2 regions of the Guptibacillus hwajinpoensis genome follow, and region 1 is predicted to be linked to the other one. Evidence: a T-box and tRNA genes for the amino acid it is inferred to sense, from the RefSeq annotation. Region 1 holds a T-box; the other holds one or more tRNA genes.
What was found. The T-box of region 1 lies ahead of tyrS (tyrosine--tRNA ligase). A T-box ahead of a tRNA ligase gene usually reads a tRNA of that ligase, here a tRNA-Tyr.
Positions count from the first base shown of each region.

Region 2: it encodes a tRNA-Tyr, which carries the amino acid that the T-box ahead of tyrS (tyrosine--tRNA ligase) is inferred to sense. The anticodon was not compared.

Region 1 covers NZ_CP156674.1:3,366,804-3,374,160, forward strand. Annotated here, with positions in the region: gene ABFG93_RS17340 (transglycosylase domain-containing protein) at 1-2,726, opposite strand, end outside; T-box leader at 2,864-3,090, shown strand; gene tyrS (tyrosine--tRNA ligase) at 3,185-4,450, shown strand; gene rpsD (30S ribosomal protein S4) at 4,547-5,149, opposite strand; gene megL (methionine gamma-lyase) at 5,518-6,696, shown strand; gene ABFG93_RS17360 (GAF domain-containing protein) at 6,751-7,236, opposite strand.
Region 2 covers NZ_CP156674.1:1,735,590-1,742,946, reverse strand. Annotated here, with positions in the region: rRNA gene ABFG93_RS09025 (16S ribosomal RNA) at 1-246, shown strand, start outside; rRNA gene ABFG93_RS09020 (23S ribosomal RNA) at 515-3,444, shown strand; rRNA gene rrf (5S ribosomal RNA) at 3,831-3,947, shown strand; tRNA gene ABFG93_RS09010 (tRNA-Asn) at 3,957-4,031, shown strand; tRNA gene ABFG93_RS09005 (tRNA-Ser) at 4,033-4,124, shown strand; tRNA gene ABFG93_RS09000 (tRNA-Glu) at 4,145-4,219, shown strand; tRNA gene ABFG93_RS08995 (tRNA-Val) at 4,249-4,324, shown strand; tRNA gene ABFG93_RS08990 (tRNA-Asp) at 4,333-4,408, shown strand; tRNA gene ABFG93_RS08985 (tRNA-Met) at 4,570-4,646, shown strand; tRNA gene ABFG93_RS08980 (tRNA-Phe) at 4,703-4,778, shown strand; tRNA gene ABFG93_RS08975 (tRNA-Thr) at 4,783-4,858, shown strand; tRNA gene ABFG93_RS08970 (tRNA-Tyr) at 4,929-5,013, shown strand; tRNA gene ABFG93_RS08965 (tRNA-Trp) at 5,021-5,094, shown strand; tRNA gene ABFG93_RS08960 (tRNA-His) at 5,119-5,194, shown strand; tRNA gene ABFG93_RS08955 (tRNA-Gln) at 5,199-5,273, shown strand; tRNA gene ABFG93_RS08950 (tRNA-Gly) at 5,281-5,355, shown strand; tRNA gene ABFG93_RS08945 (tRNA-Cys) at 5,364-5,438, shown strand; tRNA gene ABFG93_RS08940 (tRNA-Leu) at 5,465-5,554, shown strand; tRNA gene ABFG93_RS08935 (tRNA-Leu) at 5,589-5,673, shown strand; gene ABFG93_RS08930 (DsbA family oxidoreductase) at 5,958-6,092, shown strand; gene yvfG (protein YvfG) at 6,190-6,411, opposite strand; gene ABFG93_RS08920 (B3/B4 domain-containing protein) at 6,669-7,349, opposite strand.

The DNA of each region.
Region 1 (7,357 bases):
TCTGAAGATTTGATGCTGCCAAGCTTTGTAAAGGAATTGCTTTTATTTGCAGCACGGTAGATGCGATACCCAACAATATCACTTTCTCCTGAAGCACCCCAGTTCAATGTTGATCCATTAATTGAAACGCCACCAACTGTTCCAGGTTTCTTGCCATTTTCTTTTGCAGTTGTCCCTTCTGAAACGATATTTAGATTACTAAATTCAGAGGGTAAGAGCCGAGCAAGATCAACTCCTGAGAAGTAATCTTCCTTAATCATGACGCCGCTTGATACAAACTCTTGTGGAGTAGATGCAAGAGCTTCGAAGGTATTACCATTGATTACAACATAACGTCCTTCAGTAAGGCTGTCATCGACCTCAGTTGGCACATATTTCGCATTGAAGAGATCCGTTTGGACAAGACCGGCTTTTTGACATAGATCAGAAGCTAGCTTGCCTGAAATGCCACAGAAGGATCTGCGCACAATCCCAGTCGGCATCTTGAAGGATTCTTCAGGGTCCATTACTTCTGGTTTCGCATCATAAGCAGCATTAGCGAATAGAGCCCAGAGGTTTTTGTTTCGTTTGGAGTACAGGTTTGAATCCATACTCATCTGCTGGTCATAGCCAGTCCAAACACCAAGTGAGACATTCGGATTTGTTGCGACAAACCATGCATCTACGTAATCCTGTCCTGTCCCAGTTTTACCGGCCCAATCAGAAGCGAACTTCAACTTATTTGGAATATCTTGAGCGGTACCCTGACTAATGACATCACGCATCATATCAATCGTAAGATACGCGGTTTGTGGACTAAATACCTCCACAGGCTCTGGTTTATGTTCGAAAATCGTATTTCCGTCACGATCAACGATTTTATCAATCATATAAGCGTCAACGAATTGGCCACCGTTCGCAAATGTACCAAATGCGTTCGTGTTTTCTTCTACGCTTACTCCGCGTTCAAGTGATCCGATAGAAGTGGTAGCGTTGACGCGATCTGCCTGGGTTAACGTACTGAAGCCCATTTTCATCAAATATTCTGTTGCCTTGTATGGGTCCATCTTAAAGTATATTCTCGCTGCTGGAACGTTATATGATTTCTCTAATGCAGTTCGAGCTGTTACAAGCCCATGATAATTTTCCCCATAGTTTTTAGGGAGCCATTCAAAATTATCTGATGGTAGATCAGGTATAATATACCCCGGCTGTACCTTACCTTCTTCCATTGCTGGTGCATAGTCAAGTAATGGCTTCATTGTAGAACCATTAGAGCGGTAAGCGTCTGTGGCATGATTTAATTGCTCCACATCGAAGTCTCTGCCACCAATGAAAGATAGAATTTCCCCTGATTTATTCTCAATCAGAATACTTCCGACCTGCATTGGAAACTCTTTACTAATGAGTTCACCTGTTTCAGGATCCTGCACAGATGCTGGTTTTGGTCCTTCAAAATAATTTGGATTATCCAGAACTTCATCTCGTGCTTGATTCATAGCGTCATACATATCTTTATTGATTGTAGTGTGGATTTTGTACCCATTTTTACGAAGTTCTATTTCAGCATTATTCATGAATTCAACAAAAACTTCGGAATCTTCCTGTACTTTTTCCCATTTAAGACCCATGCTCTTGGCGATTTCAGTAGTAGAATTGGCTGAAATGTTAGCATTGTAACTAATTTGATTATAATAATCGATACTCTTTGCAAGCTCATCGCCGTTATATCCTTCTTCATTAGCAATTTGCTTAGCAAGAACTCTCTTTGCCCTATCCTCAATTTCAAAAGTCAAATAAGGATATTTCTCAACAGGTGAAGGAGTGGACTTCGCTAGATTCTCTTCAATGTTATAGGCAAGGGCTTCATCATACTCTTCTTTTGTGATTGTTTCTTCCTGATACATTCTGTAAAGAACAAATTCCATTCGGTCGATACCGGCAGAAAGATCTTCCTTAACTCCTCCAGAATTCGTAAATGGAGTGTATGTATAAGGATTTTTGGGTATACCAGCAATAAAAGCAGCTTGTGGTAGGTTTAAGTCATTGGCATTCACACCGAAGATCCCCTGTGACGCAGCCTGAACACCTGCAATGTTATTACCAGAAGCATTTCGTCCATAAGGAACGATGTTAAGATAGGCTTCTAGAATTTCATCTTTCTCGAAGAAATTTTCGAGGCGAAGAGCGAGTAGCATTTCTTTAGCTTTTCGTTCAAAAGAAACTTCTCTCGTTAGAATCTGGTTCTTGACGAGTTGCTGCGTTAATGTACTTCCGCCGCTTCGATCTTCAGAATTAGTAACTTCTTGAAGGACTGCTCGTCCGATTGCTTTTGGAACAATTCCTTCATGATCATAAAAATATTCATCCTCAGTAGAAATGACTGCTTTTTGCAGAAGGAGAGAAACGTCTTTTAAATCAACTTCCTTACGTTCGATATCTGAACGAAAGTTTCCAAGAAGAACGTCGCCAGCAAAATAAACTTCACTGGTTTCTTCATAGTTATAAACGTCTCTCTTCATCTCATCGTAAGAGCGAATCGGTTCATCTTTCACAAGAGATGCGAAATACCCCGCACCAACACCACCGGCGAAAAAACTTCCCATGAGACCAAGCACAAGAAAAATTAAGAAAAGATTCCAGATGACTTTGTAAGCAATTCTTGAACCGGATAAAATGTTGTATTCTTGCAATCTATCAATGAACGCGTTCCACTTTTGCCTGATAGAAGAAAAAAGCTCTCGCATCCCTATACCTCCTCAAATTAATCCCATTTATTATAGCATATGTCGTCGATATTTGTATAAACTGTTAAAAGATATCATAGTGTTAAAATTGACACATTTACAGCTTTGTGATATTAATTTAAATAGTGTTTTAAGAGTGATAAGCATTGATTGGACGAAGTAGTGTTTTTCTCCCTTTTTCAGAGAGCTGGTGGTAGGTGTGAATCAGCATAAAGGAAAATGCGAATTACTTCCATGAGCATCTAATGGGAAGGACTTTTGTGTCTGTGTAGCATTAGACGGGATCAGTCCGTTATACTGACTAAGTGGGAGAAATGTAACTTTCTTCAACAAGGGTGGTACCGCGATCAAACTCGTCCCTTTACCAGGGGCGGGTTTTTTATATGCTTTTTTCTAGGTCACCTCCGAGAATTTTAATAATTCACAAACCAATACTAATGACAAAGGGAGTCGAAAAAATGCACATTTTAGATGAATTAGAAGCAAGAGGTATTCTCAATCAAGTGACTGATCGAGAGGGACTTGAAAAAGAACTTACAGAGAACCGAATTGCTCTTTATTCGGGGTTTGATCCAACAGCAGATAGTCTCCATATTGGTCATCTCCTGCCGGTACTAGCACTTCGCAGGTTCCAGTTAGCAGGACATACGCCAATTGCGCTCGTTGGGGGTGCTACTGGTTTAATTGGAGATCCAAGCGGGAGGTCTAATGAACGTACATTGAACTCAGAAGATATCGTTAAAGAGTGGACAAACAAGTTACAGGGGCAGCTCGCTCGCTTTTTGGATTTTGAAATGGGTGAGAATTCTGCGAAAGCCGTTAACAACTACGACTGGATTGGTGAATTAAATGTCATTCCATTTTTACGTGATGTGGGTAAAAATTTTGGATTAAACTATATGCTTGCAAAGGACTCCGTCACTTCACGTATTGAAGCGGGAATTTCATTTACTGAATTTACGTATATGATTCTTCAATCTTATGATTTTCTACAACTTTACCGTAAAGAAAATTGCCGCCTTCAAATAGGAGGAAGCGATCAATGGGGGAATATTACAGCAGGCCTTGAATTAATTCGTAAAGAAGAAGGAAGCGAAGAATCAACAAAGGCTTATGGTGCAACATTCCCTCTTGTGACGAAGAGTGATGGATCGAAGTTTGGTAAATCTGAGGGTGGTGCGATTTGGCTAGATGCTGATAAAACATCGCCATACGAGTTCTATCAGTTCTGGATCAATTCAGATGACCGTGATGTGGTGAAGTTTCTTAACTACTTCACTTTCTTAAGTCTTGAAGAAATCAAAGAGATTGAATCCAAGCACGTGGAGGCTCCCGAAAAGAGAGAAGCGCATCGCACACTTGCAGAAGAAGTGACGAAACTTGTGCATGGGGATGATAAGCTTCAACAGGCTATTAACATTTCAGAGGCCCTGTTTAGTGGTGACATTAAGCAATTGACGGCGGAAGAAATTAGAGTTGGCTTTAAGGATGTACCTTCCTACCATGTAGAAGATCGTGAAAAGGGACTAATTGATCTTCTCGTAGAAGCAGGAATTTCACCTTCTAAGCGTCAGGCAAGAGAAGATATTAAAAATGGAGCGGTTTATATCAATGGCGAACGTTTTCAGGAATTGGAAAAAGTCATTTCTGAATCCGATCAGATTGAAAATCAATATGTAATCATTAGAAGAGGTAAGAAGAAATATTTCCTTCTTACTTATTAATAGAAAGGGAGCAGGCTCTTCTGAATTCAAGGGAGCCTGTTTTTTTTGACACAAAATAAAAACCCCGGAATAAATTCCGGGGTTTTGTGAAACAGCTTAACGAGAGTAGTACTCAACGATAAGAGCTTCAGTGATTTCTGCAGGAAGTTCAGAACGCTCAGGAAGGCGAGAGAACGTACCTTCAAGCTTATCTGCATCGAAAGTAAGGTATTCTGGAACGAAGTTGTTTACTTCGATTGCTTCTTTAATGATATCAAGATTGTTTGACTTCTCACGTACGCTTAGTACTTGACCAGTAGCTACGCGGTATGAAGGAATGTCAACACGCTTGCCATCAACTGTGATGTGACCGTGGTTAACTAGCTGACGAGCCTGACGGCGAGTACGAGCTAGACCCAGACGGTAAACAAGGTTGTCAAGACGAGATTCAAGAAGAACCATAAAGTTCTCACCATGAACACCTTTCATTTTACCAGCATCATCGAATAGACGACGGAATTGACGCTCAGTCATGCCGTACATGTGACGAAGCTTTTGCTTCTCTTGAAGCTGAAGTCCATATTCAGAAAGCTTTCTACGCTGGTTAGGTCCATGTTGACCTGGAGCGTAAGGACGCTTTTCCAATTCTTTACCTGTTCCACTTAGAGAAATACCAAGACGACGAGAAATTTTCCAACTTGGTCCTGTATAACGAGCCATAATTAGCTCCTCCTTTATACCATTTTTATTGGTATAAAATAAAAACAGTGTCGTGATTCCGGTTTGCGCACATTGTGTTTTCACACGCCTTCACCTCGACAGCCGGAGGTTACGCGGCGTACCTATTTAAAGGAACACAATGAAATCGCAGCCCGTCACGCTGCTGCCCATTCTTATTTTACACAAATGCAATTGTACCTCTTTCAGAGAATCGTGTCAACTTTTGCTTTTGAATAAGCGGATCAAACGGTTTTTAAATCTCTCAACCTTTTAATTGGTGAAAAATAATAACCTCTTCACCTTATAATAGAAAGCGCTTACAATGAGAGTGGATAAAGAAAGTGACTTGAGATGGAGGGGGCTTTAAGTTGAATAAGGAACATCGATTTGAAACGAAAGCGATTCATGAAGGTTATGAAGCTAAAGCGCACTGCAACAGTCTTGCATCACCTATTTACCAGACGTCAACGTTTACATTTGAAACAGCTGAGGCTGGGGAAAAAAGATTTTCAGGTGAGGAACCTGGCTATATTTATTCAAGACTTGGAAATCCTACCGTTCGCATGCTCGAAGAACGAATCGCTTCGCTTGAAAATGCGGAAGCTGGCTTAGCGTTTGGTTCAGGAATGGCTGCTGTTTCAGCAGTTTTGATGAACTTCGTTCGTTCAGGAGATCACATCCTTTGTTCCGAAGGAGTTTACGGCTGTACTTTTGGTTTGCTCAACATGTTAAAAGATAAATTCTCAATAGATCACGATTTGCTTCCTTTAGATTCGAAAGACCAAATTAGAGGAGCTATTCGTCCTAATACGGCAGTCATTTATATTGAAACCCCGATTAATCCAACTTTAAAAGTAATCGACCTTGAGATGGTTTCCTCCATTGCAAAAGAAAAGGGGATTAAAGTTGTGGTTGATAATACGTTCTCAACACCATATTTGCAGCGGCCTCTGGAGTATGGGTGTGACATTGTGTTGCATAGTGCGACTAAATACATTGGTGGACACGGTGATGTTATAGCTGGGCTGGTAGCTGGAGACCAAGAAACAATCACGTCGATTGCAAAAAGTACACAAAAAGACATAGGTGGTATTCTTTCTCCTTTTGATGCCTGGTTATTGCTAAGAGGCTTAAAAACATTACCGATTCGGATGGATCGCCACTGTGATAATGCCAGAAACATAGTTGAAAAGCTAAATAGGCATCCCCGTGTGAGAAATGTGATGTATCCAGGGCTTAAATCATCGCCTTCACATTTAATCACTATGAAGCAGATGAAGTACCCTGGTGGGCTTATTAGTTTTGAACTTGAGGGGGGTAAAAAGGAAGCGCAGGTATTTATGAATAGACTTAAGATGATTAAAATTGCGGTAAGTCTCGGAGATGCTGAGTCACTTATTCAACACCCTGCAACAATGACACATGCAGTTGTACCTGATGGAGAAAGAAGAAGAATGGGGATCAGTGAATCGCTTATTCGGTTGTCAGTTGGGTTAGAGGCGTGGGAGGATATTTGGGATGATCTTCTCCAGGCTCTAGAATCATAAAAAAGTCGTCTGGAGATCAATGGTGGTGATCTACCAGACGGCTTTTATATAACCTTACAAATAATCTTGCAGTGCAGCAGTGAACTTTTCTAAATATTCTTGGTCAATTTCATCGAAGCGACCAATTTTGGGGCTATCGATATCCAATACTCCAAGAAGATCTCCAGAAGCATACATCGGAACAACAATTTCAGATTTGGATGCAGCATCACATGCGATGTGGCCAGGAAATTCGTGCACATTTTCTATTCTCATGGTTGTTCCTTCTTTAGAAGCCGTACCGCAAACGCCTTTACCATTTTGGATACGAACACAGGCCGGAAGCCCCTGAAACGGTCCTAGTACAAGTTGATCACTTGCCTCTTCATAAAGGTAAAAGCCAACCCAGTTTACATCATTTAGAAATTGATTTAATAAAGCAGACGCATTTGCTAAATTAGCGAGTTGGTTTGTTTCGCCTTCTAGCAGTGCTCGTAATTGTTTAATAACCATTTGATAATTTTTTTCTTTCTTACCTGAATAGGATTCGACTTCAAACAAGCCAATACACCTCTTTCTTACCTCGAAATTATGCTAATCATATCAAATTTTGCAAGTTAATACACATATTTTGTCGTACGATTGATAGAGGAAAGCGTGAAAAACTAACGAATGAGTATTA
Region 2 (7,357 bases), 1.6 Mb from region 1:
CAGTTCGGATTGCAGGCTGCAACTCGCCTGCATGAAGCCGGAATTGCTAGTAATCGCGGATCAGCATGCCGCGGTGAATACGTTCCCGGGCCTTGTACACACCGCCCGTCACACCACGAGAGTTTGTAACACCCGAAGTCGGTGGGGTAACCTTTATGGAGCCAGCCGCCGAAGGTGGGACAAATGATTGGGGTGAAGTCGTAACAAGGTAGCCGTATCGGAAGGTGCGGCTGGATCACCTCCTTTCTATGGAGAATTACGAGGTAACATTGGTTACCAACCTTACATGAGCGTTTCGTTTAGTTTTGAAAGAATGATTTACTTCTTTCAAAACAGGCTAGTCGAAGAAGCAGCAATGCCGATTCGAGTGATAGCCTTGTTCCTTGAAAACTAGATAGCATAAACAACGACATCCAATAATTATTATTTTTTTGCGTTAAATCTTTAGTAGTTAGTCACATCTAACGATGTGCATCGACGAAGTTAGAAGCGTTAAGCGACTAATGTAGTCTAAGGTTAAGCTACTAAGGGCGCACGGTGGATGCCTTGGCACTAGAAGCCTAAGAAGGACGGGACGAACACCGATATGCTTCGGGGAGCTGTAAGTACGCTTTGATCCGGAGATTTCCGAATGGGGGAACCCACCATCCGTAATGGGATGGTATCCATTTCTGAATACATAGGGAATGGAAGGCAGACCCGGGGAACTGAAACATCTCATTACCCGGAGGAAGAGAAAGCAAATGCGATTTCCTGAGTAGCGGCGAGCGAAACGGAATCAGCCCAAACCAGAGGGCTTGCCCTCTGGGGTTGTAGGACGTCTCTTTGGAGTTACAAAGGCACGGATAGACGAAGCGACCTGGAAAGGTCCATCACAGAAGGTAACAATCCTGTAGTCAAAATCCGCTGCCCTCCGAGACGGATCCTGAGTACGGCGGGACACGTGAAACCCCGTCGGAATCTGGGAGGACCATCTCCCAAGGCTAAATACTCTCTAGTGACCGATAGTGAACCAGTACCGTGAGGGAAAGGTGAAAAGCACCCCGGAAGGGGAGTGAAAGAGAACCTGAAACCGTGTGCCTACAACTAGTTGGAGCCCGTTAATGGGTGACAGCGTGCCTTTTGTAGAATGAACCGGCGAGTTACGATCCCGTGCAAGGTTAAGCTGATAAGGCGGAGCCGCAGCGAAAGCGAGTCTGAATAGGGCGACAGAGTACGTGGTTGTAGACCCGAAACCGGGTGATCTACCCATGTCCAGGGTGAAGTTCAGGTAACACTGAATGGAGGCCCGAACCCACGCATGTTGAAAAATGCGGGGATGAGGTGTGGGTAGCGGTGAAATGCCAATCGAACCCGGAGATAGCTGGTTCTCTCCGAAATAGCTTTAGGGCTAGCCTCGCGGCAAGAATCTTGGAGGTAGAGCACTGATTGGACTAGGGGTCCTTACCGGATTACCGAATCCAGTCAAACTCCGAATGCCAACGATTTATCCGCGGGAGTCAGACTGCGAGTGATAAGATCCGTAGTCGAGAGGGAAACAGCCCAGACCACCAGCTAAGGTCCCAAAGTATACGTTAAGTGGAAAAGGATGTGGCGTTGCTTAGACAACCAGGATGTTGGCTTAGAAGCAGCCATCATTTAAAGAGTGCGTAATAGCTCACTGGTCGAGTGACGCTGCGCCGAAAATGTACCGGGGCTAAACGTATCACCGAAGCTGTGGATTGTCTTACGACAATGGTAGGAGAGCGTTCTAAGGGCTGTGAAGTCAGACCGAAAGGACTGGTGGAGCGCTTAGAAGTGAGAATGCCGGTATGAGTAGCGAAAGACAAGTGAGAATCTTGTCCGTCGAAAGCCCAAGGTTTCCTGAGGAAGGCTCGTCCGCTCAGGGTTAGTCGGGACCTAAGCCGAGGCCGAAAGGCGTAGGCGATGGATAACAGGTTGATATTCCTGTACCACCTCCTTTCCGTTTGAACGACGGGGGGACGCAGGAAGATAGGGAGAGCGCGCTGTTGGAAATGCGCGTCCAAGCGATTAGGCTGGTGAATAGGCAAATCCGTTCACCGTGAAGGCTGAGTCGTGATGGCGAGGGAAATTAAGTACCGAAGTCCCTGATTCTACACTGCCAAGAAAAGCCTCTAGTGAGGAAAGAGGTGCCCGTACCGCAAACCGACACAGGTAGGCGAGGAGAGAATCCTAAGACGATCGGGAGAACTCTCGTTAAGGAACTCGGCAAAATGACCCCGTAACTTCGGGAGAAGGGGTGCTTCCTCGGGTGAATAGCCCAGGGGAGCCGCAGTGAAAAGATCCAAGCGACTGTTTAGCAAAAACACAGGTCTCTGCAAAGCCGTAAGGCGAAGTATAGGGGCTGACACCTGCCCGGTGCTGGAAGGTTAAGAGGAGGGGTTATCCCTTACGGGAGAAGCTCTGAATCGAAGCCCCAGTAAACGGCGGCCGTAACTATAACGGTCCTAAGGTAGCGAAATTCCTTGTCGGGTAAGTTCCGACCCGCACGAAAGGTGCAACGACTTGGATACTGTCTCAACGAGAGACCCGGTGAAATTATAGTACCTGTGAAGATGCAGGTTACCCGCGACAGGACGGAAAGACCCCATGGAGCTTTACTGTAGCCTGATATTGGATTTTGGTACAGCTTGTACAGGATAGGTAGGAGCCATAGAAGTCGGACCGCCAGGTTCGATGGAGGCGTCGGTGGGATACTACCCTGGCTGTACTGACATTCTAACCCAGCACCGTGATCCGGTGCGGAGACAGTGTCAGGTGGGCAGTTTGACTGGGGCGGTCGCCTCCTAAAGTGTAACGGAGGCGCCCAAAGGTTCCCTCAGAATGGTTGGAAATCATTCGCAGAGTGTAAAGGCACAAGGGAGCTTGACTGCGAGACCTACAAGTCGAGCAGGGACGAAAGTCGGGCTTAGTGATCCGGTGGTTCCGCATGGAAGGGCCATCGCTCAACGGATAAAAGCTACCCTGGGGATAACAGGCTTATCTCCCCCAAGAGTCCACATCGACGGGGAGGTTTGGCACCTCGATGTCGGCTCATCGCATCCTGGGGCTGAAGTAGGTCCCAAGGGTTGGGCTGTTCGCCCATTAAAGCGGTACGCGAGCTGGGTTCAGAACGTCGTGAGACAGTTCGGTCCCTATCCGTCGCGGGCGCAGGAAATTTGAGAGGAGCTGTCCTTAGTACGAGAGGACCGGGATGGACACACCGCTGGTGTACCAGTTGTTCCGCCAGGAGCATAGCTGGGTAGCTACGTGTGGAAGGGATAAGTGCTGAAAGCATCTAAGCATGAAGCCCCCCTCGAGATGAGATTTCCCACAGCATGAAGCTGGTAAGATCCCTTAGAGATGATGAGGTAGATAGGTTCGGGGTGGAAGCGTGGCAACACGTGGAGCTGACGAATACTAATCGATCGAGGGCTTAACCTAAAAACGAAAAGCGAAGTAAGCCGTTTACATCCGATAAGCGTTGGAAGCTTTTGAGTCAGACGCGCTTTATGCGTCGTCAGGCGAAAAAGGTGAAACCATCGAGGATTTGGCTTACGTAGCTGGACAACGAAAAGCGAAGCAGGCTTGGTCACATTCGTAGACCATTGGAGATCTTGAACGTAAGGCGTTTTTCGCCTGAAGTGAAAGAGCGAAATGGGCAAAAATGTAGCCTGCGGAACTGGACAGCGCAGAAAAGATTATTGGAAAACGTTGTACGTGCTATCTAGTTTTCAGGGAATAAAAAATTCTCTTGATAACAAAGGCTAAATATAGTATGATATATTTTGTCTCTGGCTAATCACTACATAGTGGAAGTCAGTCATAAGTCTGGTAATGATGGCGAAGAGGTCACACCCGTTCCCATGCCGAACACGGAAGTTAAGCTCTTCAGCGCCGATGGTAGTTGGGGGATCTCCCCCTGCAAGAGTAGGACGTTGCCAGGCTAAAATTATTCCACAGTAGCTCAGTGGTAGAGCTATCGGCTGTTAACCGATCGGTCGTAGGTTCGAATCCTACCTGTGGAGCCATGGAGAGCTGTCCGAGTGGCCGAAGGAGCACGATTGGAAATCGTGTAGGCGGTCAAAGCCGTCTCGAGGGTTCGAATCCCTCGCTCTCCGCCACCACCCTACATAATAGAACTGGCCCGTTGGTCAAGCGGTTAAGACACCGCCCTTTCACGGCGGTATCACGGGTTCGAATCCCGTACGGGTCACCAATTTTATTCACATATAATATTTACTCTGTGGAGGATTAGCTCAGCTGGGAGAGCATCTGCCTTACAAGCAGAGGGTCGGCGGTTCGAGCCCGTCATCCTCCACCATTTTCTAAGGTCCCGTGGTGTAGCGGTTAACATGCCTGCCTGTCACGCAGGAGATCGCGGGTTCGATTCCCGTCGGGACCGCCATTTTCATTTTCATAAATTGTCGCGGGGTGGAGCAACGAGCGATACATCAATGAAACAACATCGAGTTGTTTCGTCGGATACACATCGTAGCATAACCTTGTAGAGTAAGAAACAGTACACTGCATATTGAAGCAGGTACAGCATGAAATCATTCATATTGTCGCGGGGTGGAGCAGTTCGGTAGCTCGTTGGGCTCATAACCCAAAGGTCGCAGGTTCAAATCCTGCCCCCGCAACCAATAAAATTCATTTACATCGAATAATTTTCTATGATGAATTTATTAATCATAAACATGGCTCTGTAGCTCAGTCGGTAGAGCAGAGGACTGAAAATCCTCGTGTCGGCGGTTCGATTCCGTCCGGAGCCACCATGTTGCCGGTCTAGCTCAATTGGTAGAGCAACTGACTTGTAATCAGTAGGTTGGGGGTTCAAGTCCTCTGGCCGGCACCATTTTTTCGGAAAGGGATCAATTTCCATTGCGCTATCATACGATGTGTATTACAATGGTAATTGTCAATTTGGAGGGGTAGCGAAGTGGCTAAACGCGGCGGACTGTAAATCCGCTCCCTCAGGGTTCGGCGGTTCGAATCCGTCCCCCTCCACCATTTTGATAGGGGTATAGTTTAAAGGTAGAACAGAGGTCTCCAAAACCTCCGGTGTGGGTTCGAGTCCTACTACCCCTGCCAATTTAACTAAAATCAGATTTTGTGGCGGTTGTGGCGAAGTGGTTAACGCACCGGATTGTGATTCCGGCATTCGTGGGTTCAATTCCCATCAGCCGCCCCATTTTTGGGCTATAGCCAAGCGGTAAGGCAACGGATTTTGATTCCGTCATGCGCTGGTTCGAATCCAGCTAGCCCAGCCATTTTGTTGCGGAAGTAGTTCAGTGGTAGAACATCACCTTGCCAAGGTGGGGGTCGCGGGTTCGAATCCCGTCTTCCGCTCCATATTTTAAGGCGGCATAGCCAAGTGGTAAGGCACGGGTCTGCAAAACCCTTACGCCCCGGTTCAAATCCGGGTGCCGCCTCCAAATATAATATTTTTTTTAAAAGTCCTGCCGGAGTGGCGGAATTGGCAGACGCACAGGACTTAAAATCCTGCGGAGGGTGTACCTCCGTGCCGGTTCGAGCCCGGCCTCCGGCACCACTAATTTTTCTGCCTGAATTGAATATGGTACTTTGCCGGTGTGGCGGAATTGGCAGACGCGCACGACTCAAAATCGTGTTCCGAGAGGAGTGTCGGTTCGAACCCGACCACCGGTACCATTACATACATCATATCAAGACTTCAACGTTCTCGTTGAGGTCTTTTTTTATTTGTTTTGCTTTCCACTTACATTTTCTCTTTAATAGACTTCTCCAATCAGACATAATGAATGAGATGTCGGAACGACTTTTCTATGCCTTTTTCACAGAATCGAGAAACATAGGTGATTATGAAACACTTGCAGCACTTGGTGAAGAGCTTGGTCTTGAGTCTTGAGGCTCTAGATATCAAACGAATGCTAAGTACAGAAGAGTTTAAAAAAGAAGTACGTTAGGATGAATCGATGGGTAGTCAACTTGGCATTCAAGGCGTTCCATTCTTTGTATTTGATGAAAAGTACGCGGTATCAGGTGCACAACCCTCGGAAGTGTTTGAACAGGCACTAGTAAAGGCATGGGGGAGAAAGCAAGAACCTTGATGTTGTTGGTGGAGATGCAGAAGCATGCTCGGCTGATTCCTGCGATATCGATGTAAAATAACGAGAAATGCTCTCTTTTTACAAGAGAGCATTCTTCTTAAGCGTCTGTATTTTCTTGTTTGATTGCTTTATAGGCAGCATCTAAATTTCGTATGCGGCGAACAATCTCAGAGTTCTTATTTAAGTTGTCATATATCATCGAAGAGACAACAGATCGGTAATAGCTGTTCATGGCTTCAAGTTTGGAGAAAACGTCTCTATTCTTCTGTATGTACTGACGAAAGTTCTCTTCAAAAAATGGTGTAGAGAATGGTTCCATAAGTATACTCCTTTCTACTTGTCTCCTTGATTATAGAGTGGGGTTTGTGGAAAGGTCAATCATGGAATCAATTTATTGATCAGTATGATATTAATAAAATGTAAGCAAGTTATGAAGAATTTATAAATATCTATTGTTTGTTAAGAGGATTATGTGTTATTCTATCTACATCAGCGAGGGATGTAGAAATTCCTCGAATTATCACCATTTACCCAACGCAGTGTTTCGTTATGATTAACGAAGCGTTGCGTTTTTTATTATGCATTTATTTTTGTGGAAACATCGTAGTTGTATTGACCTCCATGAATCTGATTGAACATTTCTGCAGAAGACTTGATTAGTTTCTGAGCTTCGTTGACTGGGAGAGAAGGTTGAATATAGAAAATCTGAATAGCATTTTTTGTCGTTTCAGTTACAGCCGTTCGTTTCGAATCGACAATCGGACTGCCGAACGGACCTCGAGCATCCGCGGAAAGTAGCTTGTTGGTAAATATCATATTGCGCCCGTTCAATCCCTCATAGGAAGTTGATTCATTACCTACTTTAATGGTAATACTGCCTTCTATCTCATCCAGATCATATATACCGATTGGAATTTTATACTGAAGAGATAGAAGGTTGTTAATATCAGCAGCAGAATGGATGGGAGGCAACACTTCACCTTTTTTTAATCGACGTAATAAAGCCTCTGATGATGGGCGGTAGTGAGCAGGATCAGTTCCGAACTTCTTAAAGACGGAACGCCATTCTGTGACCGCTGGATAAACGCTTAAGTTTACTTCTTCAAGGTCCATCATCATCGTTTCCTGATAAAATTGAAACCGGCCGCGAACCATTTGCGGTGAATTTTCAACCACGATATTATGATAAGTAGCATATCCAATTTTGAATTCCGGAATCTCAGTTGTGATGGATGGAGAGAGGATTACTTTTGTCATTTCTTTTT